Regions from separate parts of the Streptomyces sp. DS1-CR2 genome, predicted to be linked through region 2. Evidence: riboswitches for the same ligand, from Rfam matches in the RefSeq annotation. Region 2 holds a riboswitch; the other holds the start of a gene.
The links. Region 2 has a riboswitch for ZMP and ZTP ahead of ACY0PA_RS40450 (bifunctional 5,10-methylenetetrahydrofolate dehydrogenase/5,10-methenyltetrahydrofolate cyclohydrolase). Riboswitches for the same ligand answer to the same signal wherever they lie in the genome.

Region 1: another riboswitch for ZMP and ZTP. It lies ahead of ACY0PA_RS25885 (glycine hydroxymethyltransferase); the one in region 2 lies ahead of ACY0PA_RS40450 (bifunctional 5,10-methylenetetrahydrofolate dehydrogenase/5,10-methenyltetrahydrofolate cyclohydrolase).

What each region holds. Positions count from the first base shown of each region.
Region 1 is NZ_CM147085.1:5,378,822-5,393,982, forward strand. It holds gene ACY0PA_RS25850 (ABC transporter permease) at 1-1,455, shown strand, start outside; gene ACY0PA_RS25855 (ABC transporter substrate-binding protein) at 1,509-2,450, shown strand; gene ACY0PA_RS25860 (carboxymuconolactone decarboxylase family protein) at 2,552-3,040, opposite strand; gene ACY0PA_RS25865 (carboxymuconolactone decarboxylase family protein) at 3,037-3,579, opposite strand; gene pdxR (MocR-like pyridoxine biosynthesis transcription factor PdxR) at 3,627-5,051, shown strand; gene ACY0PA_RS25875 (DMT family protein) at 5,221-6,066, opposite strand; gene rocD (ornithine--oxo-acid transaminase) at 6,196-7,494, opposite strand; ZMP/ZTP riboswitch at 7,540-7,626, shown strand; gene ACY0PA_RS25885 (glycine hydroxymethyltransferase) at 7,688-9,136, shown strand; gene ACY0PA_RS25890 (hypothetical protein) at 9,250-10,005, opposite strand; gene ACY0PA_RS25895 (hypothetical protein) at 10,149-11,012, opposite strand; gene ACY0PA_RS25900 (RNA polymerase sigma factor) at 11,005-11,652, opposite strand; gene trpS (tryptophan--tRNA ligase) at 11,846-12,859, shown strand; gene ACY0PA_RS25910 (2'-5' RNA ligase family protein) at 12,923-13,504, shown strand; gene ACY0PA_RS25915 (decaprenylphospho-beta-D-erythro-pentofuranosid-2-ulose 2-reductase) at 13,541-14,296, opposite strand; gene ACY0PA_RS25920 (FAD-binding protein) at 14,494-15,161, opposite strand, start outside.
Region 2 is NZ_CM147085.1:8,644,397-8,659,557, reverse strand. It holds gene ACY0PA_RS40485 (oxidoreductase) at 1-46, opposite strand, end outside; gene ACY0PA_RS40480 (winged helix-turn-helix domain-containing protein) at 175-738, opposite strand; gene ACY0PA_RS40475 (cytochrome P450 family protein) at 1,286-2,509, opposite strand; gene ACY0PA_RS40470 (saccharopine dehydrogenase family protein) at 2,875-3,951, opposite strand; gene ACY0PA_RS40465 (helix-turn-helix domain-containing protein) at 4,113-5,039, shown strand; gene ACY0PA_RS40460 (SDR family NAD(P)-dependent oxidoreductase) at 5,265-5,972, shown strand; gene ACY0PA_RS40455 (DUF1731 domain-containing protein) at 6,005-6,982, opposite strand; ZMP/ZTP riboswitch at 7,217-7,307, shown strand; gene ACY0PA_RS40450 (bifunctional 5,10-methylenetetrahydrofolate dehydrogenase/5,10-methenyltetrahydrofolate cyclohydrolase) at 7,330-8,208, shown strand; gene yczR (MocR-like transcription factor YczR) at 8,247-9,734, opposite strand; gene yczE (membrane protein YczE) at 9,837-10,643, shown strand; gene ACY0PA_RS40435 (hypothetical protein) at 10,781-11,152, opposite strand; gene fusA (elongation factor G) at 11,300-13,399, opposite strand; gene ACY0PA_RS40425 (DUF2000 family protein) at 13,751-14,254, opposite strand; gene ACY0PA_RS40420 (helix-turn-helix transcriptional regulator) at 14,304-15,098, shown strand.

The sequences.
Region 1 (15,161 bases), 3.3 Mb from region 2:
CTCTCCGACCGCACGTACCGTGCGCTGCGGCCCGTCCTCGACACGATGCAGGTCTTTCCCGCGTACGCGTATCTGCTGCCGGTCGTTCTCGTGTTCGGCATCGGCGTGCCCGCGGCCGTCCTCGCGACCGTCGTCTACGCCGCCCCGCCGATGGCCCGTCTGACGGCGCTCGGACTGCGCGGCGCGGACGGCGGCGTGATGGAGGCCGTCGCCTCGCTCGGCGCGACCGCGCGGCAGCGGCTCCTGACGGCCCGGATCCCGCTCGCCCGCAAGCAACTCCTCCTCGGGCTCAACCAGACGATCATGATGGCGCTCTCGATGGCCGTCATCGCGTCGGTGATCGGCGCGGGCGGCCTCGGCGACCGCGTGTACCAGGCACTGGCCTCCGTGGACGTCGGCGCGGCCCTCGCGGCCGGCATCCCGATCGTGCTGCTCGCCGTGATCCTGGACCGTACGACGGCCGCGGCGGGAGCGCGCCTCGGCGCCGCCGAACCCGACGGCCGCCGCCTGCACGGCCCCTACGGCTGGGTCGTCGCCGCCGTTCTCACGGTGGCCGTCGCCCTCGTGGCCCGCCTCGCGGACCGCATCGACTGGCCTGACACCTGGACCGTGAACATCGCGGACCCGGTCAACAACGCCGTCGACTGGATGACCGACCACCTCTACTCCGGTGTCCCCTACATCGGCGGAACCGCCGACTGGGCCGGGCACTTCACCACCTGGGTTCTCGACCCGATCCGCGACGGGCTGCAGTGGCTGCCCTGGTGGTCCGTCCTCCTCATCGTCGCCGCGCTGGCCTGGCTGATCGGCACCTGGCGCACCGCCGTGACGGCCGTGCTCGCCATGGCCGCCATCGGCGTCCTCGGTGTGTGGAAGCCGTCCCTCGACACGCTGTCGCAGGTGCTCGCGGCCGTCGCCGTGACCCTCGTCGTCGGCTTCGCCGTCGGGATCGCGGCCGCGCGCAGCGAGCGACTCGAACGCGTGCTCAGGCCCGTGCTCGACGTCTTCCAGACGATGCCGCAGTTCGTGTATCTGATCCCGGTGGTCGCGCTGTTCGGCGTCGGCCGTGCCCCCGCGGTCGCCGCCGCCGTCGTCTACGCGCTGCCGGCCGTCGTCCGCATCACGACGCAGGGGCTGCGCCACGTCGACGCGGCCGCCATGGAGTCGGCCCGGTCGATGGGCGCGACGAGCGGGCAGCAACTGCGCCAGGTCCAGCTGCCGCTGGCCCGGCCCGCGCTGCTCCTGGCCGTGAACCAGGGTGTCGTCCTCGTCCTCGCCGTCGTGATCATCGGCGGTCTGGTGGGCGGTGGCGCGCTCGGTTACGACGTCGTGTTCGGCCTCGCCCAGGGCGACCTGGCGACCGGGCTCGTCGCCGGCGCGGCGATCGTGTGTCTCGGCCTCATGCTCGACCGGGTCACCCAGCCGACCGAACGCCGCGCGAAGAAGGGAGCGTGATCGCGATGCGAGCACTTCGATCTTTCCGCCCGGTGCGGGCACGCAGGATGACCATGGGGCTCGCGGCCGCGGGCACCCTCCTGGTGGCGACCGGTTGCGGCGCCGCCGACATGACCAAGCAGTCCTCCCCGTACGCCAACGCCCAGGGCGCGAAGACGGTGACCCTGTCGGTCCAGTCCTGGGTCGGCGCGCAGTCCAACATCGCGGTGGCCCAGTACCTGCTCAAGCACGAGCTCGGTTACCGCGTCGACACCGTCCAGGTCGACGAGGTCCCCGCGTGGGACGCGCTCAGCCAGGGCCGCGTCGACGCGATCATGGAGGACTGGGGCCACCCCGACCAGGAGCAGCGGTACGTCAAGGACAAGAAGACGATCGTGAACGGCGGCGACCTCGGCGTCACCGGGCACATCGGCTGGTTCGTCCCCACGTACTTCGCCAAGCAGCACCCGGACGTCACGAACTGGAAGAACCTCAACAAGTACGCGTCCCAGCTGCGCACCGCCGAGAGCGGCGGCAAGGGCCAGCTCCTCGACGGCTCTCCGTCGTACGTCACCAACGACAAGGCGCTGGTCAACAACCTGAAGCTGAAGTACCAGGTCGTGTTCTCCGGTTCCGAGGCGGCTCAGATCACCCAGATCAAGCAGTTCGCCAAGGCCAAGAAGCCGTTCCTGACGTACTGGTACCAGCCGCAGTGGCTGTTCAAGAAGGTGCCGATGACGGAGGTGAAGCTGCCCGCGTACAAGGAGGGCTGCGACGCCGACCCGAAGAAGGTGGCCTGCGCCTATCCGAAGACGCCGCTGCAGAAGTACCTCAACGCGGACTTCTCGAAGAGCGGCGGCAAGGCGGCCGCCTTCCTGAAGAACTTCAAGTGGACGACCGAGGACCAGAACGAGGTCTCTCTGCTCATCGCCGATCAGAAGCTGTCGCCGGACGAGGCGGCGAAGAAGTGGATCGACGAGCACGAGTCGACTTGGCGGTCCTGGCTGCCGAAGTAGCCGTAGGGCTCCTCCCCGCGCGCGTGCCGGGTGCCTTTCCTGACGGGGGCACCCGGCACGCCTGTGCGCGGGCTTCTACGGGTGGGGGCATGGGCGGCACGTCACCACTGCGGTCCGCCGGGCACGATCCGGCGGCTCACCATGAGCCGGTTCCAGCTGTTGATGACGGTGATCACGCCGAGGAGATGGGCGAGCTCGGCCTCGCCGAAGTGCTTGGCCGCCGCCTCGTACGTCTCGTCCGGTACGAAGCCGTCGGTGAGGACGGTGACGGCTTCGGTCAGCGCGAGCGCCGCCTGCTCGCGCTCGGTGAAGTGCTCGGGGGCCTCCGCCCAGGCATTGAGCAGCGCGATCCTTCCCCAAGCTCTCGACCTCGCTCGAGCAGGGGATACCCCAACTGCACTCTCGCCGTTCTTCTCGACGGCGAGGTCCACGTGCATGTCCAGGCAGAACGCGCACTCGTTGATCTGCGAGGCCCGAATCATCACCAGCTCGGCGAGAACGGGGTCGCCGAGCCCCTTCTTCGCGGCGGCGCCGAGCGCGATCATCGCGTCGCGCACACCCATGTCCAAGTGCGTCGTACGGGCTGTCACTTGAAGTCGCCCGCGGTGTAGTGCCCGGGCGCCATCCGCGTCGACACACCGAACCGGTTCCACGCGTTGATCACCGTGATCGCGGCGATCAGCTGCGTCAGCTCCTTCTCGTCGTACAGCTTCGCCGCCTTCTCGTACGTCTCGTCCGGCACGAACCCGTCGGTGAGCACGGTGATCGCCTCGGTCAGCTCGATCGCCGCGATCTCCCTCGGCGTGTAGAAGTGCTGCGACTCCTCCCAAGCGGCCAGCTGGATGATCCGCTCGACGCTCTCGCCCGCGGCGAGCGCGTCCTTGGAGTGCATGTCGAGGCAGAACGCGCAGTGGTTGAGCTGCGAAGCACGGATCTTGACCAGCTCCAGCGTCACCGGGTCGACGCCCTTACGGGCCTCCGCGTCGAGCCGGATCAGGGCCTTGTAGACCTCCGGAGCGTGCTTGGCCCAGGTCAGCCGGGGCGCGTGCTCGTGGACGTACTCCTTGGTGGTCCGGCCGGCGTCGGTGGCCGGGCCGGTGCTGTCGGTGGTGTTCTCATTCGTCGTCATGACATTGACCCTACGAACGGAGTAGCCCACGGGTATGGTCCATTTCCATGGTGAAATCCTGGGCCACTTCGCCCTCCGGCCAGGCGCTCGGTATCGATCTGCACGTCGAGCCGACCGGCTCCGGCCTGCGCAAAGGCCTGACCGACGCGCTCCGTGACGCCGTACGCGGCGGACGCCTCGCCCCAGGCGTCCGCCTCCCTTCGTCCCGCACACTCGCCGCCGATCTGGGCATCGCCCGCAACACGGTCGCCGACGCCTACGCCGACCTCGTCGCCGAGGGCTGGCTCACCGCGCGCCAGGGCTCGGGGACGTGCGTCGCACAGCGGCCGGTCGAGGCGCCCCGGCCGGCCTCGACCCGGCGCCGACGCGCTCCTGCCGGACTCCACCACGACCTGCAACCCGGCACCCCCGACCTCTCCTCGTTCCCGCGCGCCGAATGGCTCAAGGCCTCGCGCCGCGCCCTCAACGCCGCCCCGAACGACGCCCTCGGCTACGGCGATGCCCGCGGCCGCATCGAACTGCGCACCGCTCTCGCCGGCTACCTCGCCCGCGCCCGCGGCGTCCACGCCGACCCGGACCGCATCGTGATCTGCTCCGGCTTCGTCCACGGCCTGATGCTGCTCGGCGAGGTGCTGCGCAACAGGGGTGTGCGCGACGTGGCCGTGGAGACATACGGGCTCGACGTCCACTGGGGCATCCTGACGCGGTCAGGCCTGCGCACCCATCCCCTTCCCCTCGATCAACTCGGCACCTGCACAGATGAGTTGGCGACCGGCGAACCGGATGTGGGCGCCGTCCTCCTGACCCCCGCCCATCAGTTCCCGGTGGGCGGGGCCCTGCACCCCGACCGCCGGACCGCTGTTGTCGACTGGGCTCGCCGCACCGGCGGACTGATCCTGGAGGACGACTACGACGGCGAGTTCCGCTATGACCGTCAGCCCGTCGGCGCCCTCCAGGGCCTCGACCCCGACCGCGTCGTCTACTTCGGCACGGCCAGCAAATCCCTCGCACCCGGTCTGCGCCTCGGCTGGCTGGTGCTGCCGCCCTCCGTCACTGGGGAGGTGATCGAGGCGAAGGGCGTCGTCGACTGGTCATGCGGCGTCCTCGACCAGCTGACCCTCGCGGAGTTCATCGACTCGGGCGCCTACGACCGCCATGTCCGCGGCGCCCGCCTGCGCTACCGCCGCCGCCGCGATCAGCTCGTCGCCGCCCTCGCCGAACGCGCCCCCGACGTCCGCGTCACCGGAATCGCCGCCGGACTGCACGCCGTCCTCCAACTCCCGCCCGGCACCGAACAGTCCGTGGTCCGCGCCGCCGCCTGGCAGCGCCTCGGAGTTGCCGGCCTCTCCAGGTTCCGTCACGAAGCGGCCCCCGCCGCACCACGCCTGGACGCCCTGGTGGTCGGCTACGGAACCCCACCGGACCACGCCTGGACCAGCGCGCTCGAGGCGTTGTGCCGGGTGCTGCCTTAGGGGCGGGCATCAGGCAGTGGACGGCCCGGGTTGCGCGTCTCGGGTTGCGCGTCTCGGGTTGCGCGGCCCGGGTTCGGGTCGGGCGGCCAAGGGGGGCGGGTCGGGGCGGGGGCAGCTCAGGATCCGGTCGGGTCGGGTCAGAACAGGTTCGGGTCGGGTGGGATTCGGGTCAGACCCGGGCCGGCGCGGGCGCGTCCCCCACCGGCGCCTCCCCGAAGCGCGCCAGCGCCAGCGCCCCCGCCACGGCCACCACGAACCCGAGAGCCGCCAGCCAGGCCAGCCCCTCGCGCGTGCGATCCCCGAGCCAGATCACCCCGACGAGCGCCGGCCCCACCGTCTCGCCCACGACCATCCCCGCAGTGGCCGTGGTCACCGACCCCCTCTGCAACGCCGAGGTCAGCAACAGAAACGCCGCACCCCCACCGAGCAGCAGCGCATACGTCGCCGGATTGCTCAGCAACGCGCCGGGCGACACATCGTCGATGAGCCGCACCGACACCTCCACCACCCCGAACCCGAACCCCGAACCGAGCCCCAGCGCGAGCGCCCGCCCCTTCCCAGGAAGCTGCCCGGCCACCGCCCCGATCAACAACACGCCCAGCGCTGTCCCCAACATCGCGTACCGCAACGCGTCCGAACCGGCCTTGTCTCCCTCCGTCCCCGACGCCAGCCCCAACATCGCAAGCCCCGCCACCACTACTCCGACGGCGCCCCACTCAACACCGCTCAACCGCACATCCAGCAGCCGCGAGGCAACTACCGCCGTCACCGCCAGACTCGCGGCGAGCGCCGCGCCGACGGCATAGATCGGAATGGACCGCAGCGCCGCGACCTGCAACACGAACCCGAGGAGGTCGAGTCCCAGCCCGGCGACATAACGCCACTGCCGCAGCGCCCGCAGCAACAATGCGGCGTCGACGCCGGACCCCGACCCCGGCTCCGCGGCCCGCGCGGCCATCGCCTGCAACACGGAAGCCGTACCGAAACAGACCGCAGCCCCGAGCGCGCAAACCATTCCAAGAAGCACAAAGCGACTGTAGAGGGTGCCCCGCACCAGCCGGTCCGCGGGCGGCCCACCCTCCGGGGGCGCTCCCGTGAACGGCCGGACCACGAGCCGGCGGCCCCTGCCAGAGGCGCACCACCGTCAGACCGTCAGGACCGCCCGAAGCTGGTCGAGCCCCCAGTCCAGGTCCTCCTTGCTGATGACCAGAGGGGGAGCGAGCCGGATCGTGCTCCCATGGGTGTCCTTGACCAGGACGCCCTTGTCCATCAACTTCTCCGAGATCTCCCTCCCCGTTCCGTACGACGGATCGATGTCGACCCCCGCCCACAGCCCGCGTCCCCGCACCTGCGTCACCTTGCCCGTGCCCACCAGTAGCCTGAGCTCCGCGTGCAGGTGCTCGCCCAGCTCCGCCGCCCGCTGCTGGAACTCCCCGGTGCGCAGCATCGCGATGACCTCGAGCGCCACCGCACAGGCCAGCGGGTTCCCGCCGAACGTCGACCCGTGCTCACCCGGCTTGAACACCCCCAGCACCTCGCTGCTGGACACCACCGCCGACACCGGCACGACCCCACCGCCGAGCGCCTTGCCCAGTACGTACATGTCGGGCACCACGCCCTCGTGCTCACAGGCGAATGTCCGCCCGGTCCGCCCGAGCCCCGACTGGATCTCGTCGGCGATGAACAGCACGTTCCGCTCGCGGGTCAACTCCCTTACCGCCGACAGGTATCCGGCCGGTGGTACGAGGACACCGGCCTCGCCCTGGATCGGTTCGAGCAGCACCGCGACGGTGTTCTCGGTGACAGCGCCGCGCAGTGCCGTCAGATCGCCGTACGGCACGATCTCGAAGCCCGGCGTATAGGGACCGAAGTCCGCGCGCGCCTCCAGGTCCGTGGAGAAGCTGACGATGGTCGTGGTGCGCCCGTGGAAGTTGTTGCCCGCCACGATGATCTTCGCCCTGCCGTCGAGCACCCCCTTGACCTGGTACCCCCACTTTCTCGCCGTCTTCACGGCGGTCTCCACTGCCTCCGCCCCTGTGTTCATCGGCAGCACCATGTCCATGCCGCACAGCTCCGCGAGCTGGGTGCAGAACTCGGCGAACCGGTCGTGGTAGAAGGCGCGGGACGTCAGCGTCACCCGCTCCATCTGCGCCTTGGCGGCCTCGATGAGCCGCCGGTTCCCATGGCCGAAGTTGAGAGCCGAGTAGCCCGCGAGCATGTCGAGGTACCGGCGCCCCTCGACATCCGTCATCCACGCCCCCTCCGCCGTGGCGACCACAACGGGCAGCGGATGGTAGTTGTGCGCACTGTGCGCTTCGGACGCGGTGATGAAGGTTTCCGTTACGGCATTCGGAGGAGTCACAGCAGTCACGGGATCTCCGTTCTTACGGCTCTTATGACGCGAAGACGTGGGCCTGTGGCCCCTTCCTATCGTCGCTCGCATCGTGGACCGGGACACCTCGCCTCCCGGCGCGCCCGGTAGGGTGGCCCGCAGGGCCGTGACTGGCGCGCTGGGATGGGACCGACCATCGGGGAGCGGCCTGTGAACTGTGTGCCGTGCGCCTGGGCCGACCCGTGAACCTCCCGCTCTCGACTTCGCTCGGGCAGTGGAGGTCCCATCCGTCCGGAGGTCCGTCATGTCAGAGCCCACCCTCTCCACCGAATCCGTAGCGTTCCGCAGCGCCCTCGACGTGATCCGCGCGGTCGAGCCCCGCGTGGCAGACGCCATCGGCCAGGAAATCGCCGACCAGCGCGAGATGCTCAAGCTGATCGCCAGCGAGAACTACGCCTCCCCGGCAACCCTCCTCGCGATGGGCAACTGGTTCAGCGACAAGTACGCCGAGGGCACCGTCGGCCGCCGTTTCTACGCCGGCTGCCGCAACGTCGACACCGTCGAGGCCCTCGCCGCCGAACACGCCCGCGAGCTCTTCGGCGCCCGCCATGCCTATGTCCAGCCGCACTCCGGTATCGACGCCAACCTCGTCGCCTTCTGGGCCGTCCTCGCCCAGCGCGTCGAGGCCCCCGCCCTGGAACTGGCCGGCGTCCGCAACGTGAACGACCTCTCCGACGCCGACTGGGCCGAGCTCCGTCAGGCCTTCGGCAACCAGCGCATGCTCGGCATGTCCCTCGACGCCGGTGGCCACCTCACCCACGGCTTCCGCCCCAACATCTCCGGCAAGATGTTCGACCAGCGCAGCTATGGCACCGACCCGCAGACCGGCCTCGTCGACTACGAAGCCCTGCGCGCCACCGCCCGCGACTTCAAGCCGCTGATCATCATCGCCGGCTACTCCGCGTACCCCCGCCTCGTGAACTTCCGCATCATGCGCGAGATCGCCGACGAGGTCGGGGCGACCCTCATGGTCGACATGGCGCACTTCGCGGGCCTCGTCGCCGGCAAGGTCCTCACCGGCGACTTCGACCCGGTGCCGCACGCCCAGATCGTCACCACCACGACGCACAAGTCGCTGCGCGGCCCGCGCGGCGGCATGGTGCTCTGTGACGACTCGCTCGCCGACCAGGTCGACCGCGGCTGCCCGATGGTCCTCGGAGGTCCGCTGCCCCACGTCATGGCCGCCAAGGCCGTGGCCCTGGCCGAGGCCCGCCGCCCCGAGTTCCGCGACTACGCCCAGTCCGTCGTCGACAACGCCCGCGCCCTCGCAGAGGGCCTGACCCGCCGCGGCGCCACCCTCGTCACGGGCGGCACGGACAACCACCTCAACCTCATCGATGTCGCCACCTCCTACGGGGTCACCGGCCGCCAGGCCGAGAACGCGCTCCTCGACTCCGGCATCGTCACCAACCGCAACTCCATCCCCTCCGACCCCAACGGGGCCTGGTACACGTCCGGCATCCGCATCGGCACCCCCGCTCTGACCACCCGCGGCCTGGGCATCGCAGAGATGGACGAGGTCGCCGGCCTCATCGACCGCGTGCTCACCGCCGCCGAACCGGGCACCACCAGCAAGGGTGCGCCTTCCAAGGCCCAGCACATCCTGGACGAGAAGGTCTCCGACGAGGTCTCCACGCGAGCGTCCGACCTGCTGAGCGGCTTCCCGCTCTACCCGGAAGTCGACCTCACCTGATCGCTTGACCTCCTAACCCTGCTAACCCTGTGATCTCCTGACCGGCCCGTCACCAGCCGCACCCACGGGCCGGTCAGTGCGTACTCGCAGCCGTGAGAGCTGAAGGGCGACTCTCAGGAGTCGACCAGCTGCTGCCGTGGTCCGGTGTCCGGCGGGGTCTCGCCCGTCCCGCGACGACGCGGCAGCCTGCCGGCCTGCGGCCGCAGTACCAGAGCCAGCGCGGCACCCGCCGCCAGCCCCGGTATCGCCCACCACCAGTCCGTCCCCTCGCCCGCCCGGGCTGCTGAGGCCCGCGCGCCTGTGGACTGCCCAGCATCGCGACTGTCGGCTGCCGGAGCCGGAGCTTTACCGAGCGCTTCCTTCGACCGGTCGGGCGACTGCCACGGTGCCGGGAAAATCGGGCTCCCGCCCTTTTGGGACCGCTTGCCCATGACTCCGAGGTCCTTCAGCAGCGCGCGCAGCTCCGCCGGCTTCTGCGCCTTGTGCCAGTACCCGTTGTAGGAGTCCGGCACGTGCGTCGCTGTGTGTATCCAGACGTCCTTCGTGCCCGGCGAGTCCGGATAGACCCGGTCGACCCGCCACGGCAGCACGTCGTGCACCAGCCAGGTGACATTGAGCTGACGTCCCGCGCCTATACCCAAGCCGGGAGGCTCCTCCCGTCGGCCCAGGTCCGGCTCGCCCAGGAGGCTTTCCAGCGGCCCGTACTTCTGGTCACTGAAGTAGAGCGACGCGCTCTGGCCGCTCTCGGGCGACACCACCAGAACGCTCGTCGGTCCGCCGGCCGACGCCCCTGACGCGCTCAGCAGCATCGCGGCGAGTGCCGCCGTCAGTGCCACCGTCAGCGCGGCCAGCCTTCGTAGTGTTCGCATGCGTTCCCCGTTCCCCCAGCTGGTCCCGGCGCGGCCCGCCCGTGCCGATTCACTTCTGGTACACCGCTCGACCTGACCGGGTTCCCAACTTTGGCGCGTGAGTTCTCTGGTGTGCGGGAGCCCGCCGGCTCAGCCCGCGGACATCAGCGGACGGCGTCCGGCTTCCGTGTCGACCGTGCGATCTCCATCGCCCGCTGCTGGGAGTCGATTCCCTCCAGGCGGAGGGTCACCTGCTGCCGACGGGTCCACAGGAGCGTCGGGCCCGCGGTGCGTTCCGAGCGGGTCCACCGGTCGCCATTGCCGTCGAGCATCCAGAAACTGAGCAGATGGGGCTGGGCAAACCACAGCCCCGTATCCGGGCCGAGGTCGACCCAGCGCGGCTGCATACGCACCGATTTCGTGTACCCGATGTCGAGCTGGGCCGGGTACTCGTCGAGTCGGATCGTGTGCCCGTCCTCGCGCCAGCACAGCGTGATCAAGAATCGCGATTTCGGTTCCCGCGTCACCGTGACGGCGTCCGGCATCCCCAGCTCGTCCGGCACCAGGGGTTCGAATCCGGCTTCTCGTCGGGCCTCACCCAGCGAGAGCGACGTACCGCACCCGGGGACATGAGCACCGGACGACGGCAGGGCCGAGGGGTCGTACCGGACCTCCACCCCGCCGAAGCCGAACCAGTCGGCGACCGCGGCCCGCACCGGAGGCGTGAGCACGAGCACGGTCAGCACTCCGCACATCCCCGCAGTGAGCATCCGCCACCGCTTCCGTATCCAGCGGCGCGCCAGTCGCACCCGGGCAGGGGCCGCCCCCGGCTCGGCCACCGGCGCCGGAACCGACTCGGCGAGTATCTGCGCCAGTACCCGCTCGGCCATCGACTCGCCGCCTGGGCCCAGACCGTCCAGGGACCTGCCCAGCGCCCGCAGCTCATCCGGCAGCCCACGACCCGCGCGGGGCCCGGGCTCCTTGCCGGGGCCGTGGCTCCCGTCGTCCTCGTGGCGCGGCTCACTCATGCTCATCACCTCCCTCCCGCGGGTCCAGCTCGGCCGGAAGAATCCGCTTCAGCTTCCGCAGCGCGCGGCTGAGCCTCGACTTCACTGTGCCGCGCGGCCAGCCGAGCGCCTCGGCCGTCTCCGCTTCGTCCATCTCCAGCAGATACCGGTACGTGACGACCAGCCGATGCTCCTCGCTCAGCTCCTCGAGCGCGGCGAGCAATGCCGTCCGTCGCTCGTCGTGGACGGCCGCGACCGCCGGATCCGTGGTCTCCGGTATCAGCGGCTCGGCCTCTATCAACGTCGCTTCCCGCCCCACGACCGAACGCTGTCGCACCGCCGAGCGCACTGTGTTCCTCGTCTCATTGGCGACGATCGCGAGCAGCCACGGCTTGAACGACGAGTCGTCCCGAAACTGTCCCAGGGCGCAGTAGGCCTTGAAAAAGGCCTGCTGCACCACGTCCTCCGCGTCCGCGCCCGCCCCGAGGGCCCGGGCCGCCCGGAGCGCCAGCCCGGTGAAGGCGCGCACCAACGCCGCGTACGCCTCCACATCTCCGGCGCGCACGCGAGCGACCACCGCACGCTCGTCGTCGACGACGCGGCCCCCCTCCAGGACCTCCCCCTGTGTCCTCACATCGTTGATACACCGCACCCCGCGCATCGGTTCCCACCCGTCGCACAGGTTTTTCCGAACTCGCTCCGCAGGCAGGTCCGAAGGGAGATCTCGGAGCCAGATCCCGGCGACACGCCGGGCAGGGTGGGCGACGGCTCTCCGTACAGGCTTTCGGCACTTGTCGTGGACCCGTCGCCCACCTGTTTCCAACCAATGAGAGACACCTGAGACAATGAGGAGCATGGCCTCTGATCGTCCACGCGTGCTCTCCGGAATCCAGCCCACCGCAGGCTCGTTCCACCTCGGCAACTACCTCGGCGCGGTCCGCCAGTGGGTGGCGCTGCAGGAGTCTCACGACGCGTTCTACATGGTTGTGGACCTGCACGCGATCACCGTGCCGCAGGACCCGAAGGAACTCCGGGCCAACACCCGGCTCGCCGCGGCGCAGCTCCTCGCCGCCGGCCTGGACCCGGACCGCTGCACGCTGTTCGTGCAGAGCCACGTCCCCGAGCACGCGCAGCTCAGCTGGGTCATGAACTGTCTGACGGGCTTCGGCGAGGCCTCCCGCATGACGCAGTTCAAGGACAAGTCCGCCAGGCAGGGCGCCGACCGCGCGACCGTCGGCCTCTTCACGTACCCGATCCTCCAGGTCGCGGACATCCTGCTCTACCAGGCCGACCAGGTGCCTGTAGGAGAGGACCAGCGTCAGCACATCGAGCTGACGCGCGACCTCGCCGAGCGCTTCAACGGCCGCTTCGGTGAGACCTTCACGGTCCCGGCGCCGTACATCCTCAAGGAGACGGCGAAGATCTACGACCTCCAGGACCCGTCGATCAAGATGAGCAAGTCGGCGTCGACGCCGAAGGGGCTCGTCAACCTTCTCGACGAGCCGAAGATCACCGCCAAGAAGGTCAAGAGCGCGGTCACCGACACCGACACCGTGATCCGGTTCGACCCGGAGAACAAGCCGGGCGTCAGCAACCTCCTCGCCATCTACTCCACCCTCACCGGCACAGGTATCCCGGAACTGGAGCAGAACTACGAGGGCAAGATGTACGGTGCGCTCAAGACGGACCTGGCAGAGGTCATGGTGGACTTCGTGACACCGTTCCGGACCCGTACCCAGGAGTACCTGGACGACCCGGAGACGCTCGACTCGATCCTGGCCAAGGGCGCGGAGAAGGCGCGTGCTGTCGCCGCCGAAACCCTCGCCCAGGCATACGACAAGGTCGGGCTGCTGCCCGCGAAGCACTGAGCCCCAGCCCGGCCTGAACGGCCTTACCGCCACCCGCCCACCGCACGACGACAGGAGTACGACGTGGGGACCGTAACGATCGGCGTTTCGATCGCGGTCCCGGAGCCACACGGCAGCCAGCTCCAGGAGCGGCGCACGGGCTTCGGTGACCCCGCGGCGCACGGCATCCCCACGCACGTCACTCTGCTCCCGCCGACCCAGGTTGAGGACGGGTCGCTGCCTTCGATCGAGGCCCATCTCGAGGAGGTCGCCGCCGCGGGGCGGAACTTCGCGATGCGGCTCGCGGGGACGGGAACCTTCCGTCCGCTGTCTCCTGTTGTGTTCGTACAGGTCGCGGAGGGCGCCGAGGCCTGCACATGGCTGCAGAAGCAGGTACGTGACGCGTCGGGTCCGGTCGCGCGCGAGCTGCAGTTTCCCTATCACCCGCACGTCACGGTGGCGCACGGCATCGCGGAGGAAGCGATGGACCGGGCATACGAGGACCTCGCCGGATATGAGGCGGCCTGGCAGTGCACCGGATTCGCGCTGTACGAGCAGGGCGCCGACGGTATCTGGCGCAAGCTGCGCGAGTTCCCCTTCGGCGGCCCGGCCGTGCCCGCGCAGGGTCCCGACCGTTCGAAGCGGGGCCGACAGCCGGCTCGCTGAGGCGAAGCGAGTCGTCCGTCCGCTGTCCGACGCGGCTTACATCGGCAGGCGCCGGAACACCGGACGCGGAACATGCCTCAGCGCCGACATCACCATGCGCAGCGCCCCCGGCACCCACACGGTCTCCGACCGGCGCCTGAGCCCCGTCTCGATCGCCTGCGCGACCGCTTCCGGCGTGGTGGCCATCGGCGCTTCCGTCATGCCCGCCGTCATCTTTGACCGTACGAAGCCGGGGCGCACGACCATCACATGCACGCCGGTGCCGTGGAGCGCGTCGCCGAGGCCCTGCGCGAAGGCGTCCAGACCGGCCTTGCTCGACCCGTAGATGAAGTTGGACCGGCGCGGCCGCTCACCCGCGACCGACGAGAGCACCACCAGCGAGCCGTGGCCCTGGGACTGCAGAGCGCGGGCGCAGATGAGGCCCGCCGATACCGCGCCGGTGTAGTTGGTCTGCGCGACGCGCACCGCGGACAGTGGCTCGTCCTCGTCGCGGGCCTGGTCGCCGAGGATCCCGAACGCCAGCAGCACCATGTCGATGTCGCCCTCGGCGAACACCTTGCCCAGCGTCACCTCGTGGGCTTCGGAGTCGAGCGCGTCGAAGGCGACGGTACGGGCGTCGGCGCCCATGTCGCGGAGTTCGGCCGCCGCACGGTCGAGGGCGGGGGACGGGCGGCCGGCCAGCCACACCGTTCGGGTCCGCCGCGCCACGAGGCGTCGGGCGGTGGCGAGGGCGATCTCGGAGGTGCCGCCGAGGACGAGCAGGGACTGGGGGGTGCCGAAGGCGTCCTTCATGAGAACCGAACTCCAAATAGGCGGGACTGAAATCGGTGGGGGCGGGATGGGAACCCGGACGGCCCGAGCGGTGTACCAAAGGTGAATCGGTGCGGAGGGGCCGTGCCGGGCGAGGGGAGTACGACGTGCGCGCGATGTGGGGGAGCGATTGCCGGGATGTGCGAGGGCCCTGGTCGTGGCACTCGTTCCCGATCCATTCAGAGTCCGAGGCGCCGGGACAGATCCGAGCGAAACACGCCTCGCGGGTCCAACTGGGCTCGCAGGGCGCGGAATTCGTCGAGTCGGGGATACATCGTCGAGAGCAGTTCGGGCCTTAGCCGCGCGTCCTTGGCGAGGTAGACGCGTCCGTCCGCCGCGGCCACCTCCTCATCTAGTTCGTCGAGGAACGTGCCGAGTCCCGGCAGGTTCGCGGGAATGTCGAGGGCCAGCGTCCAGCCGGGCATGGGAAAGGAAAGCCAGCCGGGATCCCCGTCGCCGAAGCGCTTGAGGACTGCCAGGAAGGAGGGGCACCGCCGCTCGGAGATGCGCTGCACGATGCGGCGAAGCGCTTCCTCCTGGCCGTATCCGACGACGAATTGGTACTGGACGAATCCACTGCGCCCATAGATGCGATTCCAGTGCGGTACGCCGTCGAGAGGGTGGAAGAACGAGGAGAGCTTCTGGATCTCGCCGACGCGTGACGTAGGGGCCTTGCGGTACCAGAGCTCGTTGAAGAGGCCGACGGTCCTCCGGCCCAGGAGCCCCTCGGGCACGAATCCGGGCGGTGCTGGGAGCTGCCCGGGGTGAAATGCCAGTGGCGCCTTGCGGGCCCGTGCGGGAACGGCGTCCAGCGGGGCGTGATCACCGCGTGTGAGTACCGAGCGGC
Region 2 (15,161 bases):
CCGCTCCCAGGCCGCGCGAGGCGCCGGTGATGAACCAAACAGACATGGCTCCTGCTTTCGTGAGCGTGACTGACTGCGTGTGCTGTTGCGGTGGCACGGGTCGCGGGCGCTGTATGCGCTGTACGCGGAAGCGCCTTACGGGTCCGGCTTGCGGATGCGCCTTGCGGATGCGGCTTACGGGTGACCCGGTACGGCACGGGCGAAGGTGAAGACCTTTTCCCGTTCCTGGCCGTCGTCGGGAAGTTCCCGGTCGGCCCACCTGTCCATGACTTCCACGATCTCGTCCTTGAACTGGGCGAGTTCGGCATCGGTCATCCGCAGCCACACCTCGGCGGCAAAGGGGCCGAGCGGCCAGCGCTGCTGCTCGGACCGGGGCTGATCGGCCCAGCGGCGCACCTGGTTGATCTGCCGCTCGAGGTTGAGGGACTCGGCGGCCTGCGCGACGGCCTCCCCCGCCGCGTCGTCGGCGAAGTCGACGGAGGACCACAGGAGCTTCGGCGTGGTGCGCCGCCACCACCGTTCCCGGCGGTCGCGGGCGAGTTCGGGAGCCTCCTCGATCAGCCCCGCGGCGGCCAGCGCCTTGAGGTGGTGACTCACATTGCCGACGGCTTCGCCCGTCGCCTGCGACAGTGCGCTGGCAGTGGAAGGGCCGTCGAGCTTGAGCAGGTCGAGCAGGCGGCGACGGACCGGGTGGGCCATCGCGGCCAGCACCCGAGAATCAGTGATCGGAGGGGCCATACGGGCGACCCTACTTACACAAGAACTCTTGTGCAATGGTTCTTGTGGGATTGGCTCAACCACGGCGGAACAGGTCCTGCGGATCTACGCGCACCCAGCCCTGCCGTGTGGTGGGCGGGCGCGGGACCTCGCGGTGCAGGGCGCGCCATTGATGCACGAGCGCGTCGTAAATGGGCGTCGGCGAGGCGGCCCCGCCCGTGCCCAACGGGGTACCGTGACGCGGTCGGGGCGCAGGAATGCTTTTGCGCGGGTCGTTCATGCGCTGACCAACGACCGCGTCCCCTCCTGGCCACGCCATCGGCGAAGGATCTTTCCCAGGACACACATCCGAGCGGCGACGGATCGGCGCGAAGCCCCGGTCGGCGCGGTCCACGAGCCGGCCGTCGGCGGACCTGCTGCGCGCCCTGGCCCACACGCCTGGAACCCGCCGGTCCAAAGACCCCGTTCGTGCACAACACGCTGCGCGGCTGGTCCTCGGTCCCGGTGCGCGCGGTGGCCGGCTGAGCCTGCGGAGCTCCGGCCGCCGCGCGCATCCGAGGCCCCGGGGTCAGTCCTTCGTCAGCCTCATGGGAATCGCCTTCAGGCCTCCCACGATGAAGCCGCCGGCCGGTTCCAACGACTCGGCGGGCAGGGCGAGTTCCAGGTCGGGGAAGCGGTCGAAGAGGGCCGGGAGGGCGATCGCGGCTTCCATACGGGCCAGAGGTGCGCCCAGGCAGCGGTGGACTCCGTGGCCGAAGCTGAGGTGTTCGGCGCTCGGGCGGCGTGCGTCGTACTGGTCGGCGGTGTCCCCGTGCTGCCGCGGATCGCGCCCGGCGGCCGCGAACGACGCCAGAATCGGCTCGCCCTTGCGGATGGTGGGCCCGTCCGGGATCTCGACGTCCTCGACGGCGAACCGGAGCGGAAGGTTGACCACGCTGGGGGCCCAGCGGAGGGTCTCCTCGATCACGTCGTTCCAGGCGAGCTTGCCCGCACGGACCATTTCGAGCTGCTCCGGGTGCGTGAGCAGGGCGTGAACGGCGTTGCCGATGAGGTTGACCGTGGTCTCGTGGCCGGCGACGAGGACGAGCAGGAGCGTGTCTATCAGCTCCTGCTCGGTCATCCGCTGACCCTCCTCGTCCCGCGCGGCGACCAGCACACTGGTCAGGTCCGACGCAGGTTCCTCGCGCTTCAGCGCGGCCAGCCCCTTCAGCAGCGCCTGGATTTCGACGAACGCGGCGCCCGCCTCCTGCGGGTCGACGGAGGTCATGATGATCTCGGAAAGCCGGGCCAGTTCGGCGCGGGTGTCGCCCTCGGGGATACCGAACAGCTCGCAGATGACCTGCATCGGCAGCCGGTGCGTGAAGCCCTCGCGGAGGTCGACCACGGATCCCCGCGGCGCCGTGGCGAGTTCGTCCAGGAGGGCGGCGGTGATGCGCTCGACCGCGGGCAGCATGGCGTCGGTGCGGCGGGCCGTGAACGCCGGTGCGATGAGCTTGCGCAGCCGTCGGTGGTCGCTCCCGTACGCGGTGAACATGTTGTTCACGCCGACCCAGGTGGCCAGCCAGGACTCGTGGTACTCGCCGCGCTGCCACGCGGGCCAGTGCAGGTTGGGGTCCTTGGACACACGTGGGTCGGTCAGCAGGTCCTTGAGCAGGCTGTGGCTGGTAATGGCCCATGCCTCGGGGCCGTCGGGGAGCTGGACGAGCGTCGCCGGGCCCGAGGCGCGCAGCCGCGCGGCCTCGGCGTGGACGTCGGCACCGGCCGGGTCGATTGCGACGGGTTGCGGTCCCATGAAGTGGCTCCTGCCTGGTCGGGATCTTGGGGCCGGAGGATGACGCGCCCCGCGGGCGAGAGCCCTGAGGAACCTACCCAAGATCATTACGACTGTCAGGCAGGGATGGCCGGTTCGATGCGGCCGGGCCAGGGTTGCCGGTCGCTCGACAGCGGATCCGGCCGGGCGGACGCGCGCTGCACCCATGAGTGGACCGGACCTCAACGGGTCCCGTCTTGGCCGAAAGCCAACCACTCGACGGACGGTCAACACCCGTATATACACGTCTAGTTGGGGCGATGCGCACTCCGGAGACACTTGCCCGCAGGAGCCTCACGGTACTCCCACCCCGCTCCTGGCACGCCATCCCGCGCGGAACTCCGGGCTCAGCTCCGCTCGGTCGGCAGCTCGAGGCGCGTCAGGTGCTCGGGCGTGAGTGCGTGCAGGAAGCTCTGGGCGTCGAACGCTTCGCCGACCGCGACCACGCCGGTCACCACGCGGTCACCTTGGAGAATGCGCGCGAGGGCCTCCACGACGAGCGGCGCCGTGACGGCGTAGATGTCACGGCCTCCCGCCACCGCGCGGCGCGTCGCGTCGCCGCGGGTCACCACGGCCTCCACGAGGAAGGACTGCGCGGAGCGGCCGTCGGCGTCGGCGGGTAGGGGCTCGGGGGTGTCCTCCGCGCGGATGTCGCGCAGCGGCGCGAGGTTCATCACCGCGCGCACCTCGGGGGTGCGTACGTGGCGCGGGAGCGTGACCTGGTCGGCCGTCGCGAACACGAGGGTGTCCTGCTTGCCGAGCGGTTCCGGGAAGGTCCACGGGGAGACTTCCTGCGCATACGAGAAGGGGCTCAACTTGCCTGCGGTGTAGGTGAGATGGCGTCCGGCGTTACTCTCGCCGGTGCGGCGGGTGCCCTGCGTCGGGTGCCAGCTGTCGAGGCCGTACGCGAGCGTGATCTCGTCCGCGTCCGGCCAGTCGCCGAGAGCGGCGGTGGCGAGGAGGTCACCCAGCCCGCCGTAGAACGCCAGGGACGGAACGACGGCGATCCCGGCCTCCCTTGCGCGGTCGCCATAGGTGTCGAACAGGTCGGCGGTGACGGCCTGTTCGGCCCCGACGTCCAGGTAGGGGATGCCCGCGCGGAGGGCCGCTTCCACCAGGGGGCGGGCCGTGTCGAGGAACGGTCCGGCGGCGTTGATGACCGCCGCCGCTCCTTCGAGGGCCCGGTCGAGGGAGGCCGCGTCGTCGGGGAGCGCCTGACGCACGGGCGCGCCGGGAGCGAGGTCGCGCACCGCGTCGAGCTTGCCCGTGTCCCGTCCGACGAGCACCGGCGTCGCTCCCCGTCTCAGCAGCTCCGCCACGACGAAACGGCCGGTGTGTCCGTAGGCGCCGAAGACGACGACCGGCCGCCCGTCGAGCGACCCGGCGGTGTGGTGCGCGGCGGGTCCCGAGAGGGTGTTGCTCATCGTTGGCTCCAGTGTCCGAAGGGCGGTGGTGTGCGGTGCGACAGCAATGATCCTGGCGCGATGCCCGCCCAGCCAGTGGCAGGAATGACGAGGGGCGTACAGTTTCAGACATGCCTACCAGTGCGCCTTCCGTTGCACGTTCCGCTGCGCATTCGGTTGCGATGGCGCTTCCCGAAGGCACGATGCTCTTCGAGGCCGCGGGGGCGCTCGAAGTCTTCGGCTCCGACCATTCCGACCTGGCCGCGCCTTGGTACTCGTTCACCACCTGCGGACCCGCCGGGTCCCGCGTCGGCGACTGGCTCCGGGCCGACACCACCCACGGACTCGAGGCCGTCGCCGATGCGCAGACGGTGATCGTCCCGGCCTGGCGCGACGTCGAGCAGGAGCCTCCGCAGGAACTGCTCGACGCGCTGCGCACCGCCCACGCGGCAGGCGCCCGGATCGCCTCGCTGTGCACCGGCGCCTTCGTCCTGGCCGCGGCCGGACTCCTCGACGGCCGCCGCGCCACCACTCACTGGGCGCACACGGAAAGGCTCGCGGCGCGGTACCCGGGTGTCAGGGTCGACGCCGAGGTGCTGTTCACCGACGAGGGCAGCGTCCTCACGTCCGCCGGTAAAGCGGCCGGGATGGACCTGTGTCTCCACATCGTGCGCACGGACCACGGGGCGACGGTCGCCAACGCCCTGGCGCGGCACCTCGTGACGCCGCCCCATCGGGACGGCGGCCAGGCGCAGTTCATCCCGGCGCCGGTGACGCACGGGCGCGACCACCCGCTCGCCGATCTGCTCCCCTGGGTGCTGGCCCGGATCGACCAGCCGCTCACCGTCGAGGACATGGCCCGCCAGGCGGGCATGAGCAGCCGCAACCTGGTGCGGCACTTCCACGCCGTCACGGGGACGGCACCCCTGAGGTGGCTGCTGAGCCAGCGCGTGCGGGAGGCGCAGGAGCTGCTGGAGTCGAGCGACGACACCGTCGAGCGGATCGCGGCACGGACGGGTATGGGGACCTCCGCCACGCTCCGGCGACACTTCACCCGCGTCACGGGCCTGCCGCCAGAGGCCTACCGGAGGACGTTCGGCGGCCGGTGACACGGGCCGCACCCCGCACGAGGCGCACCCCCAGGATCACCGAACCCTCACCCTAAAGCTGAGGTCGAGGCGTCACTCGATGAGACCACGCCCGGGACCACACCTGGGGCCGGGCGTGGGACGCCGGGACCGCGCCTGGGAGCCGCCCGGCACCCGCCTGGTACCGCCAGTCCCAGGAAGACGGGACTCCTGGCTGATCGCAGTGCGGGGCCGCACGCTGGTGACATGACGAAAACACTCATCACCGGAGCCAACAAGGGTCTCGGATTCGAGACCGCCCGTCGACTCATCGCCGCAGGCCACACCGTCTACGTGGGCAGCCGCGACGCCGAGCGCGGCCGCCGCGCCGCCGAGCAGCTCGGCGCCCGCTGGGTCCAGCTCGATGTCACGGACGACGCGTCCGTAAACGCCGCCGCGAAGGCGATCGAGGCTGACAGCGGCCTGGACGTGCTGATCAACAACGCCGGCATCGAGGGCCGGACCCCGGACGGCGGCGTGATCGGCGCCGCGGACGTGACCGCCGATGAGATGCGGTCGACCTTCGAGACGAACGTCTTCGGCGTCGTACGTGTCACCCACGCGTTCCTGCCCCTGCTGCAGAAGTCCGACGCGCCGGTCGTGGTCAACCTGAGCAGCGGCCTGGCCTCGCTGACCCGGGTCACCGACGCGGGTACGCCGACCCACGCGTACCCCGGAGTCGCCTACCCGGCGTCGAAGACGGCGGTGAACATGATCACCGTGCAGTACGCGAAGGCGTTCCCCGGCATGCGGATCAACGCCGTCGAGCCCGGCTACACCGCGACGGACCTGAACGCCCACACCGGTACCCAGACCGTCGAGGAGGGCGCCGAGATCATCGTGCGCATGGCCCAGCTGGGCCCCGACGGCCCGACCGGCACGTACGTCGCCGCGGAGGGCCCGCTCCCCTGGTGACGACGCAGGTCGCCCGACGGAGACGCCCCGCCTCACACGAGCCCGTCCGCCATGGCCCGTGTGACGTCACGCCCACCGCGTACACGTCGGGCGAGGTTGGCGGCGGCATCGGGCCAGGCGGCGTGGCCGAAGGAGAAGCCCGCGCCGAGTAGCCGGCCCGGGACCACGCGGCGGCTCTTCAGCAGGAGTTCGGTGTCCGAGCGGAGGGCGAACGCGCCGAGTTCGGCCATCCACTTCGTCGCGGGAAGACCCACCGGAACGCCCCAGGCCGCGCGTAGCGCACGCATGAAGTCACGCTGCGGGAGCGGCTCGGGGGCGGCGAGGTTCACGGGCCCGTCCAGGTCGTCGCGTTCGATCAGGAACCGGACCGCTCGGGCGAAGTCACGGTCGTAGATCCAGGACACGTACTGGCCACCGCCCGCGACCGGACCGCCGAGGCCGAGCCTGGCCAGGCGCAGGAGGACGTCGAAGACGCCGCCGCGATCGGGGCTCATGACCATCGCGGCGCGCAGGGCGACCTTGCGGGTGTGCGGGGTGTCGGCCCGCTCCTGCGCCCGCTCCCACGCCTTGGCGATCTCGACGCTGTACCCCCAGTAGCCCGGTACGCCGGCCTCGTCGCCGCCGAGTACGCCGGTTGTCTCGTCGTTCGGTGCGGCGAAGCTGTGGGCGTAGACGGTGGCCGTACTCATCTGCAGCCACGCCCTCGGAGGTCGCGCGGCGGCGGAGACGGCCTCGCCGACGACCTCGGCGGACCGCACGCGCGAATCCATCATGGCCCGGAGGTTGGCCTGTGTGTAGCGGCAATTCACGCTGCGTCCGGCGAGGTTGATCACGACGTCGCTGCCGTCGACGACCTCGGCCCACGGGCCCAGGGTCTCGCCGTCCCACCGGACTTCGCCGTCGTGCACGGGCCGCCGCGTGAGGACGACGACTTCGTGTCCCGCTGCGGCCAGTTCACGCTTCAGGATCGTCCCTACCTGCCCGGTGCCGCCGGGTATCACGATCTTCATGGAGCCCCCTCATCGTGTCGGCATCACCTTAGCGCAGATATTTGAACGCGTTCAAATAGGAGGATCGCGGGCGCCGAGATCGTGCCCCGCCGCGCGCAGGCGCGCTGGACTTCGAGACGCTGCACGTACCGGCAGCTCCCGGCGAGACGGGCCTGGTCGTGCATGCGTTCAGCGCCGAGGACGGCAGCGAGGAGGCCGCGGCTCTCGCGCGGCTGGCCGAAGCCGTTACAGTGGCACACGGGCCGTGACTGGCGCTGAGGTGGAGAACCACCGGGGAGCGGCCTGACCAAAGGGTCGATGTATGCCGTGCGCCTGGGCGAGTCGTCAATGACGCCTGGGAGGCGACCATGTCCCCGACACAGACAACCCACCTCATGGACGGCACCGGCCCCGCCCGGCGCCTCGTCGAGGAGTCCGCGGGCAAGGCGGCGGAGCTGGTGAGGCGAACGGGCTCAGCCCCCTGCCTCGCGACCGTGCTGGTGGGCGAGGATCCCGCCTCCGTCACGTACGTCCGTATGAAGCAGGCCCGCTGCGCCAAGGCCGGTATCGAGTCGCGGCGCGTCCAGCTCCCCGCCACCACGACGACCGCGGAGCTGGTCGCCACCCTGCGCGAACTGTCACAGGACGCGTCGGTGCACGGAATCCTGCTCCAGCACCCCGTGGGCCCGCACATCGACGAACGCGCGGCCTTCGAGGCCATCGCTCCGGAGAAGGACGTCGACGGCGTCACCATGAGCTCGTTCGGCGCGATGGCCTTCGGGCTGCCCGGGTTCGTCTCCTGCACACCCGGCGGGATCATGCGGCTCCTCGACGAGTACGACGTCGATCTCGCGGGCCGGCACGCAGTCGTCGTGGGACGGAGCGCGATTCTCGGCAAGCCGGCCGGGATGCTGCTGCTCGCCCGGGACGCCACGGTGACGTACTGCCACTCGCGGACTGCCGACCTGAGCGCGTTCGTGCGGGAGGCGGACATCGTGGTGGCGGCGGTGGGCCGGCCCCGGCTCATCCGCGGCGAGGACATCAAGCCCGGCGCGGTCGTCATCGACGCCGGCTACAACGCGGGCAACGTCGGCGACGTGGACTTCGACACCGCGGCCGAGCGGGCCCGCCTGATCACTCCCGTTCCCGGCGGGGTGGGCCCCATGACCATCGCCGTCCTCCTGGCGCAGACGGTCACCGCCGCGTACCACCAGCTCGGCGCGGACCTCGGCCGCCCCCTCGCCTGAGGGGACGGCATCGAGTGATCTCCTTCGGGCGCTGGCGCTCAGACCACCCAGTGCGGTCTGCGCGCGGCTGATGCCGATGGGAGGCCGGCGGCGAGCGCGGTCGCCATGCGGTGGACGGCCTCGCGCAGAGTGTCCGCCGAGGTCGTGTACGGGATGCGCATCCGCTGCTCGAAGATGCCGGGGTCGGTGGCGAAGTATGTGCCGCTCTCGATCCGAACGCCGTTGCCGAGGGCCCGCTCGGACAGCGCGGAGGCGACCGGTTCGCCCAGGTCGACCCAGAACGACAGCCCGCCGGGCGGCAGTTGCCAGGTCCAGTGCGGCATGTGCTCGCCCAGCGCGTCGGCCAACGCCGCGCGTTGTAGCCGTAGTTGCTCAAGACGGGGCGGCAGAAGCTCGTCCGACCGGTCCAGGAGGGCGAGGGCCAGGAGTTGGTCGACGACCGATCCGCCCATGTCGGTGGCCACGCGCTGGCCCGCGAGTTCGGTGACGAGCCGTGCGGGTGCGCGCAGCCAGCCGATGCGCAGGCCGCCCCAGTGGGTCTTGCTCATCGAGCCGATGGCGATGATCTGGCCGGTGCCGCCCTTCGCGGCGTGGGAGGCGAAGGGAGGCGGGGCGGGAACGTCGAGCGCGAGGTCGGCCAGCGTCTCGTCGATGACCAGCCATGTCCCGGAGCGCTCCGCCGCGCGCAGGATGCGCGCCCGCTCCTGCTCGGGCATGAGGCACCCGGTCGGATTGTGGAAGTCGGGGATCAGGTAGGCCAGTTGGGGCACGACCTGGCGAAGGGTCGATTCGGTGATCTCGATGTCCCAGCCGGTGTCGGTCACGGGGACGGACACGGTACGCAGCCGGGCTCGACGTAGGGCGTCAAGGGCGTTGGGGTAGGACGGGTTCTCGACCATGACCCGGTCGCCGGGGCTGCTCAGGAGCCCCAGGACGAGTGTCAGCGCGTGCTGCGCGCCGGACGTCACAAGGATCTGTTCGGGCAGGGTGGCGAGACCGCGTCGGGTGTAGCGCTCGGCGATGGCGGCGCGCAGGTCGGGCAGGCCGTACGGGTGGTAGCCGGGGGTGTGCGCCTGCTCGGCCAGTTGTGGGGTGATGTGCGCGAGGGCATCGACGAGTGTCTGCCGGGGCAGCCCGGGCGAGGCTCTGGCCAGGTCGATCGCGGTGTCCGGGGTGCCGAGCAGGCGCGTGATGCCACTGGGGGTGCGGCCTTCGGGCAGGGCGGTCCACGTGCCCGATCCCTGGCGGCTGTGCGCGTAGCCGCTCTCGCGCAGCAGGTCGTACACGGCGGTGACCGTGGTCCTGCTGGTGGCGAGGGCTGCGGCCAGTTCGCGCTCGGCGGGGAGTTTGACATGCAGCGCGATGCGTCCGTCGAGGATGAGCGCGCTGATCGCCTGCGCGAGGTGGCGGTAGGCGGGTCTCGTGCCCGAGGTGTCAGGAAGCATCGCGGCGAGCTGACGGCTGCCCAGCGTCCGGTCCGCGCGGCCCACCCTGTCCACGGGCAGGAAGGCGTTCGCGTCAGTCAAACCATTCTCCCCAGATTGGCCATGTCATGCGGGCCAATGACTCTACAGAGTTGCCGCAATGGCCTTGAAGGCATACGACACCCAGGGCGGAGACAGACACACATGCGGCACGACACGGGTATGACGGACCACCCCGAGAAGGCGGCACCCCAGAGCGACGACACCGGCGCAACGCCCCCGCCTCCCGGACGCGGCGGGAACCCGGCGACCGCACCCCGCAAGCCCGGTGGCGGCACCCGCACCACTCCCCCACTCACCTACGTACGCTTCAGGGAACGCCCGCTCCGCCGCTTGCCACAGTTGTTCATCGGCCTCGCCCTGTACGGATTCAGCATGGCCGTCATGGTGCGCTCCGCGCTGGGGCTGAGCCCTTGGAGCGTCCTCAACGAGGGGCTGGAGAAGCACACTTCGCTGAGCTTCGGCACACTCACCGCCGTCGTGGGTGTGTCCGTCCTGCTGCTGTGGATCCCCCTGCGGCAGCGGCCGACCTTCGGGACCGCCGCCAACATCGTCGTCATCGCCTTCTCGTCCGACCTCGGGCTCGCGCTCGTCCCCGAGGGCCTGCCACTTCCCGAACGCGTCGGGCTCCTCCTCGCCGGGATATTCGCCAACGCCCTGTCCGTCGCCGTCTACGTAGGCGCACGGTTCGGTCCGGGGCCCCGGGACGGGCTGATGACCGGAGCGTCCGCCCTGACCGGGCGTACCATCCGCGTGGTCCGCACGTTCATCGAGATCGCCGTGCTCGCCGCGGGGTGGTTGCTCGGCGGCGGCGTGGGGCTCGGCACCGTGCTGTACGCCCTGGCCGTCGGCCCCGTCACACAGTTCTTCCTGCCCCGGTTCGCCTACACGAGCTCGACCAGGTCCGCACGCACGGGCCCGACTGTCACCGGCTCCCGCACGTCTTCGTAGAGTCGGTGCGGTGGACCTTCACCGCCTCGCCTTCGACTCGGAGTTCCCGGTCGACAGCAAGTCGCCGTATCTGCCCACCTATCTCCTCGACCGGGCCTGGCACGGCGAGTTCGACACGTGAGAGCGAGCGTTCTTGTCTATCGCCGGGCGCCGTCCTGGCGATAGAAGTCGAACTGGGTCACGCCGTCGTAGCCGTAGCTCTCGGGGTGCAGTTCGTGCAGCCCGACACCCCGCAGCGGACCGTCGGTCCGCCCGGCTGTGCGGATCACGGCGAGCAGCGGACGCAGGAGTTCGGCGATGCGGTCGCCGAGGCGCAGTTCGTCGCTGAGCCGCTGGAGTTCGGTGTGGACGGCGACGAGCCGGCGGTCCACGGCGAGCGGATCGAGGTTCCCGTCGTCGTCGCACGCCAGCCCGGCTGCGATACGGGTGACGCTGCGGTCACCCGCGGCGGCGAGGCGCGTGCCGGGGTCGCGGTCCACGAGTAGATCGGATATCTCGATGAGCTGCACAGGGCGAAGGTACGCAGCCGGGGAGGCCGTCGGCGCCACGCCCTGGGAGTCGAGTCCGGCCCGTCAGCACAAGGGCTCGACTTCGGCCCGCGCAACGGCCGGACAGCCCCGCCCGTCCTCGGACGGACGGGGCCTGCGCTCTCGTGGCTACCGCGAAACCACCTGGTCGGTCACCGTATCCGGCACCGGGGCGTAGCCGGTCGCCCGGCTGGTGAACGTGCCCCGGCCCTGGGTCCGGCCGCGCAACTGGGACGCGTAGCCGAACAGTTCGGCCAGCGGCACCGTCGCCGTGACGACCGCGGTGCCGGCGCGCATCGCGGAGGCGGAGATCTGGCCGCGGCGCGCGGCCAGGTCCCCGAGCACCCCGCCCACGGCGTCCTCGGCCACGGTGGCCGTGACCTCGGCCACCGGTTCGAGGAGGGCCATGGCGCTGGCCCGGAAGGCCGCCCTGAGCGCGAAGCGGCCGGCCGTGCGGAACGCCATCGGGGAGGAGTCCTTGGGGTGCGTGGACCCGTCGGTGAGCGTGACCCGTACCCCGGTGACGCGGTGGCCGCCGAGGGGGCCCTCGCTCAGGGCGTCCCTGCATCCGGCCTCCACGGCCTGCACGTAGTCCCGCGGCAGCCGTCCGCCGGTGACGACCGACCGGAACTCGAACTCCGCCGCGCCGTCGCCCGTACCGTCCTGCGTCACCGGCAGAGGCTGCACATCAATGACGACGTGCGCGAACTGGCCCGCTCCTCCCTCCTGTTTGACGTGCCGGTACACCAGTCCGGACACCCCGCGCGAGACCGTCTCCCGGTAGGCCACCTGCGGCCTGCCGACGCCGACCTCCAGGCCGTGGGCCCGGCGGATCTTCTCGACCGCCACCTCCAGATGCAGTTCACCCATGCCCGACAGCACCGTCTGGCCGCTCTCGCGGTCGGTCCTGACCACGAGCGAGGGGTCCTCCTCCACGAGTCGTGCCAGCGCGGACACCAGCCGGGCGCTGTCGGCGTTCCTGCGTGCCTCGACCGCCACGGAGACGACCGGTTCGGCCACCGTGGGCGGTTCGAGGACGACAGGCGCGCCGGGCGCGCACAGGGTGGCGCCGCTGCGGGCGGCCTTCACGCCGGCCACCGCGACGATGTCACCGGCCACCGCGTGCTCGACCTCGGTGTGCCGGTCTGCCTGGACGCGCAGGATCCGGCCGATCCGCTCCGTACGCCGTGCGCCCGCATCCCACACCGCCTCTCCTCTGTGCACCGTTCCCGAGTACACCCGCAGATAGGTCAGACGCCCACGAGGGGTCGCCTGCACCTTGAAGACCAGCGCGGCCAGCGGCGCCGCCGGATCGCAGACACGCTCCTGCTCGTCGTCGCCGACGGCACCGCGGACCGCGGGCACGTCGAGCGGTGACGGCAGGTAGGCGACGACGGCGTCCAGGAGTGGCTCGACACCGCGGTGGCGGTACGCCGATCCGCACAGCACGACGACGCCCTCACCGTTGCGTGTCAGATCACGCAGCGCCGTGGTCATCGTCCCTGCGGACAGGGCCGATCCGTCACAGAACTCTTCCAGCGCGCCGGGATGGAGCTGGGCCACCGTTTCCTCAAGGAGCCGTCTGCGCCGCCGCGCCTCCTCGAGCAGCTCTGCCTGTACCGGCCCCTCCTCGTACGTGTCGCCGCCCTCTCGCCACACGAGAAGGCGCATGCGGATCAGGTCGACGACTCCGGTGAACGCGTCCTCGCGGCCGACCGGCAGCTGGACCACCATCGGTACCGTGTCGAGGCGCCGGCGCATCGACTCGACCGCCGTGTCGAGGTCGGCACCGGCACGGTCGAGCTTGTTCACGAAGGCGATGCGCGGCACACCGTGCCGGTCGGCCTGACGCCAGACCGACTCGCTCTGCGGTTCGACGCCCGCGACGGCGTCGAACACCGCGATCGCACCGTCCAGCACGCGCAGGGAGCGCTCGACCTCGTCGGCGAAGTCGACATGGCCCGGAGTGTCGATCAGGTTGATCCGGTGCCCGTCCCAGGCGCAGCTGACCGCCGCGGCGGAGATGGTGATGCCCCGTTCGCGTTCCTGGACGTCGAAGTCGGTGACGGTGGTGCCGTCGTGGACTTCGCCGCGTTTGTAGGTGGCGCCGGTGACGTAGAGGATCCGTTCGGTGACGGTGGTCTTGCCGGCGTCGACGTGGGCGAGGATGCCCACGTTGCGGACGGCGGTCAGGGGGTCGGTGTCATGACGGTGCAGGTTGGTACGCACGCCTGTGGCCTTTCGGGTGGTTCCACACAGAGGCAGCGCGATGACCGGACGTACAACGCAACGGGCCCTGCCGAAGGGTCGGTTCAGGGTGGTGCGGACACGTGAGGTGTCAGATGTTCGTCGCGGGGGTCCGGTACCGGCCGCGCAGCCGGTGCCGGGCACACCGAGACACCAGGATCACCTCGAACCGTGACCGGGGAACGACGACAGCGGTGCGGTGACGCACGGCCCGGCTCCCCTCACTTGTCACGGCGCGCGCTGCGACGTAGGGCAGCGGCGTGGATACGTGGCGAGTGTAGGGAACCGGGCCCGTGCCGGGCACCCGATTAAAAGCGCCCGGAGGCGTATCTCTCAGGGATGCATCCGTGCCCCCTTGAGGACCTTGTCGACGGCGCCCCGCGCGCCGTACACGGCCATGCCGACCAGGTCCAGCTGGTCGGCGGGCACCGCCCGGACCGCCGCACGGTTGTCCCCGTCGTTGCCCGTACCGAACAGCTCCGCCGTGAACACCGCTGTCGGCAGCGAGCGGGACAGGGCGCGTCCGTGCGCCGTGGTCAGGGTCTGCTTCGACCCCTCGAAGACCAGCACCGGCTGACGGAACATCGGCAGGTAAGTGGTCGCGTCGGCGTCCTCGTACGGGGCTCCGACCACCTCGGGCGCCGCCGTACCGAGCCCGCTGACCAGGAACGCGGTCACGTTGAGCCGCTGCCAGGGCTCCAGGTCGTCGCGCAGCAGGACGGCGATCTTGGTGTCGAAGCGGACGGGCGCGCGGCCGGAAGGGTCGTCCGCCCCGGCCGGGGTCGACGCCGGCGTCTGGATCGCAATGTCGGTGAGGGTCTCGTCCATCGTTCTCATGTTTCGAGACTGCGCTGTCCACCCCGGTCAGGTCTTGTACGTTCCTTGCATGGTGCCCCGGCCGGAGATCTCCGCTTGGCGCCCGCAGGTCGCGGGTGTCGTGGAGGTGTTCCACGCCCACTTCACCGAGCACGCGTACCCCATGCACGTCCACGACGCGTGGACGCTGCTGATCGTCGACGACGGCGCGGTCCGCTACCACCTGGACCGCCACGAGCGCGGCACGCCGGACGACACCGTCAGCCTGCTTCCGCCGCGTGTCCCGCACAACGGGTCGCCCGCCACCGCACACGGCTTCCGCAAGCGCGTCCTCTACCTCGACATGACGCAGCTCGACGAGTCCTTCATCGGTGCGGCGGTGGACGGGCCCGACCTCACCGACCCCGTCCTGCGCACCCGAGTCGGCCAACTCCACAGCGCGCTCGAGCACCGGGGCGACGAGTTCGAGGCGCAGAGCCGCCTCGCCCTGATCGGCGAACGGCTGCGCACCCACCTGCGCCCCGGCTCCCCCGACACCGAGCGGCCCGGCCGGGGCGTCGCCCACGATCTGCGGGACCTCCTCGACGCACGGCTCCTGGACGGCATCGCCCTGGACGAGGCGGCGCGTCTCGTCCACGCCCACCCGACCCATCTCGTACGCGCCTTCAGCGGCGCCTTCGGCATCCCGCCGCACCAGTACGTGATGTCCCGCCGCGTCGATCTGGCCCGCCGCCTGCTCCTAGACGGGCAGCCGCCGGGCGAAGTGGCGACCGCCGCCGGCTTCTACGACCAGTCGCACCTCACCCGGCACTTCAAGCGCGTACTCGGCACCACCCCCGGCCGCTACGCCCGCACCGCCCCGTGAGCGCTTCGGGTGCTTTTAGCGGGTGTTGTACATCTTCGCGGAACCAGTTCCATGTCCGATGGC